DNA from 2 places in the Marinococcus sp. LNHM3E3-2.2 genome. Region 2 is predicted to be linked to the other one. Evidence: riboswitches for the same ligand, from Rfam matches in the RefSeq annotation. Region 2 holds a riboswitch; the other holds the start of a gene.

Region 1 (4,179 bases), on a different contig from region 2:
AGCTGGGAGAGCGGTTCATCCAGAATCCATATCCGCGGATTCACAGCAGCTAAACAGGAAACAGCTATTTTTTGCTTCATCCCGCCGGACAGTGTGTCGATACGGGCATCAATGCAGTGAAGCATATCTGTAAATTGTAAGGCTTCGTGCACGCGGGCCTCGATATCACCTGCAGGCACCCGCAGATTCTCAAGCGTGAATACAAGCTCTTCCCGAACAGTTGGCATGCAGAACTGGGTATCCGGGTCCTGGAACAAAAGCGCCGCCTGCCTGGCGGCCTCCGTAATACTTTTCACCGCCGGATTTTCCCCAAACACGCTCAGACCGCCCGAAACCTCCGCCTCCACAGAACGCGGAAGAATTCCCTGGATAGCGAGAGCAAGCGTACTTTTGCCTGAACCACTCGGACCGAGCAGCAGCACGTTTTCCCCAGTACATATTTCTGCTGAAAAACCTTCTATCGAAGGCTTAGCAAAAGGGTACGCAATGGTCAATTTGTCTGCGTAAATCATACAGCATCCTTCTGCTGGCCGAGACGGTATTGACGGCCAAGGGCGAAGCGGTCAAGCACTCCAGTCTTTACCAGCGCATCCGCAAAGCTTTTCCCTGCCCATCCGGCTAAAAGAGCGCCGCTTATAAGCATGGTTACCAGCATAAATACAACAACAGAACCTGCGTACTGGCTGAATCCATAAAGGACATACTGGGTTAAAAATGCAGCAAACGTTCCGGCCGACCCGGCAAGCATTAATACTGGCAGACGGAACACCCGGTAGAAAAACAGAGCGAAAATCAATTCTGCAGCGAGCCCCTGGGTGAAGCCGAGCACGAGCACTGCTCCTGCACTGACAGACCCCGCCATAACTTCAGTGCCGGCCGCAATAAGCTCTGAAAGCAGCGCCGCTCCCGGTTTTTGAACGATATAGGCACAAATCACAGGCGCAAGGATCCAGAAGCCCGCCATCAGGCCTCCTCCAACTGGACCGAAGATGCCGGTAACCATTTGTCCCAGCAGCACCCAAAGAAGATAAAGGACGCCGAGAACTGCTGAAATAAACGAGATGACGACAATATCCCGGAGGTTTAAGCGTTTGTTTATCATTAGACTTTTTCCCCGTCTGTTAACGTTCTGGCAAAGGGCCAGTCTTTTGCATAATAAGCGTCCTCAAAAAACATATACTCAAGCTGGCATCCTTCCATAAACAACGTCCGCCAGCGCTGTTTTTCTTCTTCTGTGACTGTTTCTGCCAGTTCATCGAGGCGGTCAATATATTTGTACATTTCCCGTTCCTCACGGTCCCCGTAAAAACGAATCCAGTCATTGAACGGATGGGTTTCGTCCGGCTGCACTTCCTCCATCAGCCTTTCACCCACATACAAATACACCCACGGGCAGGCAAGCGTTACCGCAATTACATCACCAAGTGTTCCTTTTTCGGCATGGTGCAGCATGTGAAGCACGTAATGCTGAGATACCGGAGCAAGCGCATAGCCCTGCAATTCCTCATAGCCCACGCCCGCCTGCTCACACAAATTATGATGCGGGTGCGTTTCGCTGTTTAAAACAAAATCAATGGTATCTTTAAACATAACCATGTCTTCTCTTGACGTACACTTTGTTACCCCAATTGCTTTTGCCTTGATCATGGCGTTTAAGTATTCAAAATCCTGCTTCACGTAATGGATAAGAGATGCTTTTGGGAGCTCCCCTTTCCCGATACCCTGTACAAACGGATTTCTCCAGCAGGCTTCAAAAATGTGCTCTGTGTCCTGCCATAAAAGCTCTGAAAATTTCATTGTAACTTCCTCCTTTAAATTAGGAGGGAACCACTACGGGCAGTCAGGACCAATGGGGTAAAAAAAGCCACTCCATTGGTGGAGTGGCTTAGAATAAACGTCCTCTATGGTAAAGCTTGTGCTTTTGAAATAGACGTATTCTGCCGTCTCCACTTTCCTACGCTGGCCTTAACCAGATCAGGTTCAAAGGGATTAAGGTTAGTCCTTATCTCAGCCGCTTTCGGCACCCCTAGTGGATTCCCTATTAAGTTGTCTACACTTTATCATATTATGTCAGGAAGTCAAAGGTGATTTTTATAATCCGCCTTCTCCCTCTGAGCAAAAATCTGCATTCAAAAACCCTGCAGGCCTATGCCAGCAGGGTTTTTCTGCATATTACGCGCGGTTAGCCACAGCCCGCGTTTCCTGATAAAAACGTTCGAATTCGGCTACGACATTATCAAGAAAATCAATCGTGCCCTGATCTGTTAAATCTCCGTTTTCATTCATTTTTTCATGGACGGCTCCGATCAGTACTTCATTTCCAGGCAGTACTTTTGCACTCATACCGGGAGCGCTCAGAATCTGTCGAAGATGCATCTGCGCTTTCACTGTGCCCAGGCCTCCAAGAGAAGCTCCTACAAGCATGGTTGGTTTGCCGGCAAAGTCGTAATCGACCCGGGAGTTCCAGTCAAGAGCATTTTTAAGCACGCCGGAAATCGAACCGTTATATTCCGGAGTGGCGATAAGCACGGCGTCCGCTTCACGTACAGAACGCTTGTATTCCTGCACATAGTCCGGAGCGTTGCTTTCCTCATCCTGATCATAGTGCGGAAGATCGCGGATATCTAAAATATCAATATCCATGATGTCACTGTAACGATCCTGCATGTACTCCACTAACTTTCCGTTAAATGATTCCTGGCGAATACTTCCTACGATAGCTGCTACTTTCATTTGAACTTTCATCCTTTCGTGTTGAACTTCATTTACATATCATACACGCACGTTACTGGCTGTTTCAAGTTATCTGCTTACTTTTTGTAAGTGCCTGATGCAGAGCTGTGTTCTTTTTCTGCACACGCTCCTCCCAGTATTCCCTGTCCCAGTCCGCAAGCTGTTCCGGAGCGACCGCCTGCTCCATGTAACGGGAAAATGAATCCACTTCCTTTAACACAGACGGATCTCCTGTTTTCACGAGCATCGTCAGTGCTTCCATGCAGGCTCCCATTACCGAAATATCTTCGTAACCGTACAATCTCACCTGATAAAAGCTTTTATATAAATACTCCCTAAAGGGTTTTACAGGCATGAATAACCGCAGCTCATTCTGATTGTCAGCGAAGTATTGGTCATTTTTGTGTTCATGGCTGAGTTCGGAAAGCAGTGCCCCAATACGGTTGATGCAGTTCGCTGCTGTGTGTGGATCATTGATTGCAGGCGAAATGGCCCGCAGCGCTATTTCTACAATTTTCTGCATGGAGAATTCAATGTCCTGAACATTGCTTCTCTCTTCTCCTACTAATAAAAAACTTCTCAATATTTTCGAGGATAAACTATGCTTTGACCAATAGCGAAATAAAGGCTCTCCCTGATGAACGTAGTCTCCTACCTGGAACAGGCATTCGACCACGGCTCCCTGCTGCCTGGCCCATTCAATCAGTTCAGGCATTTTCACCATATTGGTATACCCCGACCGTTCGGCATAAACGATTGCTTCTTCGTCATTTCGAAAATCATCGCTCCATTCGCTGAAGCTGTGCACCCCCGAATAAGTGTAGGCATCCCGGATCACCCTGGAGGCATCAGATCTTATATGGCTGATCAAATGATTCACCTGCAGCCACTGGGTGGAGTGATAAATAAAGATAATAAAAAAAGCCAGACAGCCAAGCGCCACAAGAACTGTCAGCATTGGCATCAAAATTTGGCTACTGCCTTCGCTCGAAAAAAGCAGCATATTTACCAGAGTAAATAATACCCCAAACGTAAATACCCCAAGTGTATGCTGCGTCGTCGGGCTTTTCATGAAATCCTGCAGAGCCCTTGGGGTAAACTGTGTGGCATACGTGGTCAGAACGACCATAATCGAAGAAAAACTTATGGTTGTCAACGTCAGCAATGCCGTCACTAATGCACTGTATAAAGAAGTAGCAGTGTTATTTTCCACGATCAGCATAGAAGGCATATTATTGTAAACCGGCCGCAGCACCTGCTGATCCATGATAGAAGCGCCTATTACTATTATTAAGCTAAGAATACCGTAGCATCCTGGAATAAACCAAAACTTGTCCCTGAGCTGTACATACCATTTCTGTTTTTTCATGATTTACCTCCATCTCTGTCCTGCAATCCCGCCATTATAAAGGAAATCATCAAACAATGCATTTCTTATACGAATGT
Region 2 (4,179 bases):
CCGCTCCGCGAAGCGCCAACTCATTCCCTGGAGCTCGTATCACTCGGAAAAGCGAACGCAGAAATTATGGAATTTCAAACGAATGAAGCGACGCCGATTGTCGGGCAGACGCTCCAAAGCATTGAATTTCCCGCATCTGCGCTGATCAGCGCGATTGTCCGGGACGATGAACTGGTCACTCCGGTTGGTGAGACAATAATCCAGGCCGGTGATTATTTGTATATTCTTGTATCACGTAAAGAAAAACGTATTTTAAAGCAGATGCTGCGGCACGATTACTGAGAAAAAGCGGCCAGCGTTAAGAGGCATTAAATTTGAGGAAAGAAGGAAGGGCTCCGCATGGGTGTGCTGATCAATGTATTGATCCCAATCATTTTAATATTTACGATTGGCTATTTGCTGCAGAAAAGACAGGCAGTGGATATTCGGCCGGTGTCGGCTGTCGCTCTTTATGTATTGACGCCTGCGCTTGTTTTCCGGACATTCTATGAAAGAGAGCTGAACAGCGATATGCTGTCGATGGCTCTGTTTTCCCTGGTATTTTTAGCGGTTATGACCGGGCTGATCAAATTAGTGTCCTACGTGCGTAAATGGCCGAAAGCTAACGAAACCGGCATGATGCTCTCTACCGTGTTTATGAATGCGGGCAATTACGGTGCTCCGTTAATTGCTTTTGCGTTTGGTGATACAGCCTTTGCCTACTCTATCGTTTTTATGGTCATTCAGACGATGCTGATGAATACTGTAGGCGTCTATATCGCAAACAGTGCCAATATGGATGCGGCTGACGCGTTCCGGACGGTACTGCGGATGCCGGTATTTTATGCACTGCTCGCCGGTATTGTCTTCCAGCTGACCGGGATACCGGTCGGAGCGACCTATTATGAAGCCCTCGATATGCTCGCGAGCGCTGCAATACCGGTGGTTATGATTATCCTGGGGATGCAGCTTGCACGCATATCCGTCAAAAGCATGGATTGGAAGCTTGTTAGTGCAGGTACGTTTTTACGGCTTGTATTCGCGCCGGCTCTCGCTTACGTAATTGCCCTGCTGCTGCAGACCAGCGACACGTTAACGACCGTGCTGGTTGTTTCAACAGCGATGCCGAGTGCAGCAACCATGGCAATGATTTCTGTACAATTTGATTCCAACCCCCAGCTTGTTTCGAGTATTACACTGGTGACGACTATTTTAAGCGTTCCTTCCCTGTGGGTGGTGCTGTCGATTTTCCAGGCATAAAATTCCGCATCGAATTGACGGAAGAAGAGTACCGCGTTATGATATAAATAATACCAACCACTAGGGGTGCCTGTTGGCTGAGACAGCGTAAAGCTGATCCCTTTGAACCTGATCTGGATTATACCAGCGGAGGGAAGTGGGGAAGAGATGCCAATACGACTATCTCCCCCGCTTTCTAAATGAAAGCGGGGTTTTTTGTGGAAAATATTATATTTGCTGGGGGTGCCTGCTGAGGCTGAGACCGGAGAAACATCCGGAACCCTTTGAACCTGATCTGGAGAGCCAGCGGAGGGAAGCAGCCATGTTGAACCTTTTAACAGGCAGCCTCCTTCCTTCTGGAAGGAGGTTTTTTTATGGATTACAAACCGAAGCCGTGTATACATGCGGTATCGCCGCCGGATATAACAGTGGGGGCGTGGGGCGAAAAAACGAGGGAGCTCACAGGAATCGTCGATTACGTGCATATACGGGCGCCTGAATGGACAAAGCGTGAAAAGGAAAGGGCCGTCGAGCTGGCATTAAAAGAAGGAACCGCCCCCGCGCAGCTGATCATAAATAATGAACCGGAGCTTGCTGCTGCATATGGGCTGGCCGGTACCCACCTGCCGGAGCGTCGTACAATCTATCCGGCATCTGTAAGCTGGGGGCAGTCGATACACTCTGTAGAGGCAGCGAAAAGAAGTGAACAGGAGGGGGCATCATGGCTGTATTTTGGTCATGTGTTTGCCTCAGACAGTAAACCTGGAAAGCCGCCGCGCGGAGTCCGGGCGTTGAAAGCTGTGGCGGAAAGCGTCCGCATCCCCGTGATTGCCATCGGAGGAATTGATGCTGACAAGGCAGCAGAAGGTATAAACTGCGGAGCGTCCGGGGTGGCAGCCATTGCATATTTTTATGATGCGGCAGAACCCGGGAAAGCAGCCGAAGAGCTCAGAATCCGGTTAAGGAGTGATGACAATGAAGGCTGATACAGAAGTTCTTATTGTGGGCGCAGGGGTACAGGGATGCTCGCTTGCATATCAGTTAAGCAAACGGGGGCGTCGTGTGATGGTCATCGAAAAAGAAACCATCGCTTCCGGAGCATCAAAAGCGGCTGCCGGTATGCTCGGAGCCCAGTCTGAATGGGAGGGGCCTGGCCTTTTTCAGGAATTCGCCCTGGAAAGCCGGGCGCTGTTTAAAGAACTGGTCCCTGAAGTGGAAGCGATCAGTGGAATGGACGTTTCCTATGTGAACAACGGGATGCTGAAGCCTGTATGGGATAAGGCGGGCGAAAAAAAATACCAGCGCGCTGCAGGAAGCAGCTACGGCGCGGAGTGGCTTTCGCCATATGAAGCACTGCGCAGGGAGCCGGCGCTTTCCGAAAATATACGGGGCGCCTGGTCCATTCCAAAAGACGGCCAGCTTCGTGCCTATGAATGGACAATGGCTCTTGCCAAAGCAGCAAAGGCCCGCGGGACAATGGTACGGGAAAATACTTCAGTGGATCGTCTTTTGGAAGCTGACGGCCGCGTTTACGGTGTGAAAACAAGTGAAGGAGTTGTTGAAGCGGAAGAAGTTGTTTTTACCGGGGGAAGCGCCGGGGCGGAGCTGTTGGATGAGAAGCAGTTCACCCTCTATCCGGTGAAAGGGGAGTGTTTGTCCGTACGCATGCCCCGGGAGAATTTGAGACACACCCTCCACACTCCGCAGGTGTATATTGTTCCGAAAAAGGACGGGGAAATCTTTATAGGCGCTTCAGAAAAACCCGGCGACTCGAGTACAGGTGTCACTGTAGCTTCGGTACAGGAGCTGATGAAAGCAGCTGTGCATTTAGTGCCGGGGCTGAAGCATGCGAATATTGAAAGGCTTTGGAGCGGTGTCCGGCCGCAGACAGGAGACGGGCTGCCATATATGGGACAGACCGAACGGGGTTTGTGGGTAGTGACCGGCCATTACAGAAACGGTATTTTGCTTTCAGCACTGAGCGGAAGCTGGATGGCTGACCGGATCGAGGGGAAAAGCGTTCGCGAGGACTGGAAGCACCTGTTTGCCGTAGATCCTCAAATACGAAAGGGAGGAATTATTCATGCAGATCACGCTTAATGGTCAATTACAGAATATTGAGAACAGTACCACGGTAGCCGATTTACTTGAAGAGCTTCAGATCGCCCACAAAAAAACAGTGGTGGAGCGCAACGGCACTATTGTAATTGAAGAATTTCACCAGCAGGAAGGTTTAATGGACGGGGATAGAATCGAAATCATTCATTTTGTAGGAGGCGGATGAACAAATGCTTAGTATCGGCAATATGACGTTTGAATCGAATTTATTTCTCGGCACCGGGAAATATAAAGACGCCAGGACGCAGCTGCAGGCTGTAGAAGCATCGGAAACAGAGGTACTGACCTTTGCCGTTCGCAGAATGAACCTGTTTGACAGCAGCCAGCCTGATCCATTTGAACAGATGGACGTCTCAAAGTACCGGCTGCTGCCAAATACAGCCGGGGCCAAAACAGCTGAAGAAGCTGTGCGCACTGCGAAGTTGGCAGAGGCGGCCAACATGTGTGACATGATTAAAGTAGAAGTGATCGGCTGCGATAAAACGCTTCTGCCGGATCCCGTGGAAACGCTACGGGCCTCAGAACAGCTGCTGAACGAAGGGTTTACTGTCCTTGCCTATACGTCCGATGACGTTGTGCTCGCCAGAAAGCTTCAGGAGCTTGGGGTTCATGCAGTGATGCCAGGGGCCTCCCCTATAGGCACGGGACTTGGGATCATTAACCCTTACAACCTGTCCCACATTATTGAACAGGCGGAAGTCCCGGTGATTGTAGATGCAGGTATTGGGAGTCCGAAGGATGCTGCTTATGCCATGGAGCTCGGCGCTGATGGTGTCCTGCTGAATACGGCCGTTTCGGGCGCGGGCGATCCTGTAAAAATGGCAGAAGCGATGAAATTGGCAG

Evidence for each region. A riboswitch is a leader RNA that binds a small molecule or an ion and turns the genes downstream of it on or off. The one in region 2 is predicted to bind thiamine pyrophosphate.
Region 1: it holds a riboswitch for thiamine pyrophosphate, as region 2 does, so the genes downstream of both, tenA (thiaminase II) here and ACTRXF_RS07890 (thiamine phosphate synthase) in region 2, are expected to answer to the same signal.

Annotation. Positions count from the first base shown of each region.
Region 1 is NZ_JBQLIC010000023.1:13,070-17,248, forward strand. It holds gene ACTRXF_RS15845 (ABC transporter ATP-binding protein) at 1-512, opposite strand, end outside; gene ACTRXF_RS15850 (ECF transporter S component) at 509-1,102, opposite strand; gene tenA (thiaminase II) at 1,102-1,797, opposite strand; TPP riboswitch at 1,935-2,038, opposite strand; gene ACTRXF_RS15860 (NADPH-dependent FMN reductase) at 2,173-2,733, opposite strand; gene ACTRXF_RS15865 (DUF2254 domain-containing protein) at 2,798-4,102, opposite strand.
Region 2 is NZ_JBQLIC010000004.1:212,358-216,536, forward strand. It holds gene ACTRXF_RS07880 (potassium/proton antiporter) at 1-282, shown strand, start outside; gene ACTRXF_RS07885 (AEC family transporter) at 340-1,239, shown strand; TPP riboswitch at 1,292-1,391, shown strand; TPP riboswitch at 1,448-1,550, shown strand; gene ACTRXF_RS07890 (thiamine phosphate synthase) at 1,593-2,204, shown strand; gene thiO (glycine oxidase ThiO) at 2,194-3,318, shown strand; gene thiS (sulfur carrier protein ThiS) at 3,302-3,502, shown strand; gene ACTRXF_RS07905 (thiazole synthase) at 3,507-4,179, shown strand, end outside.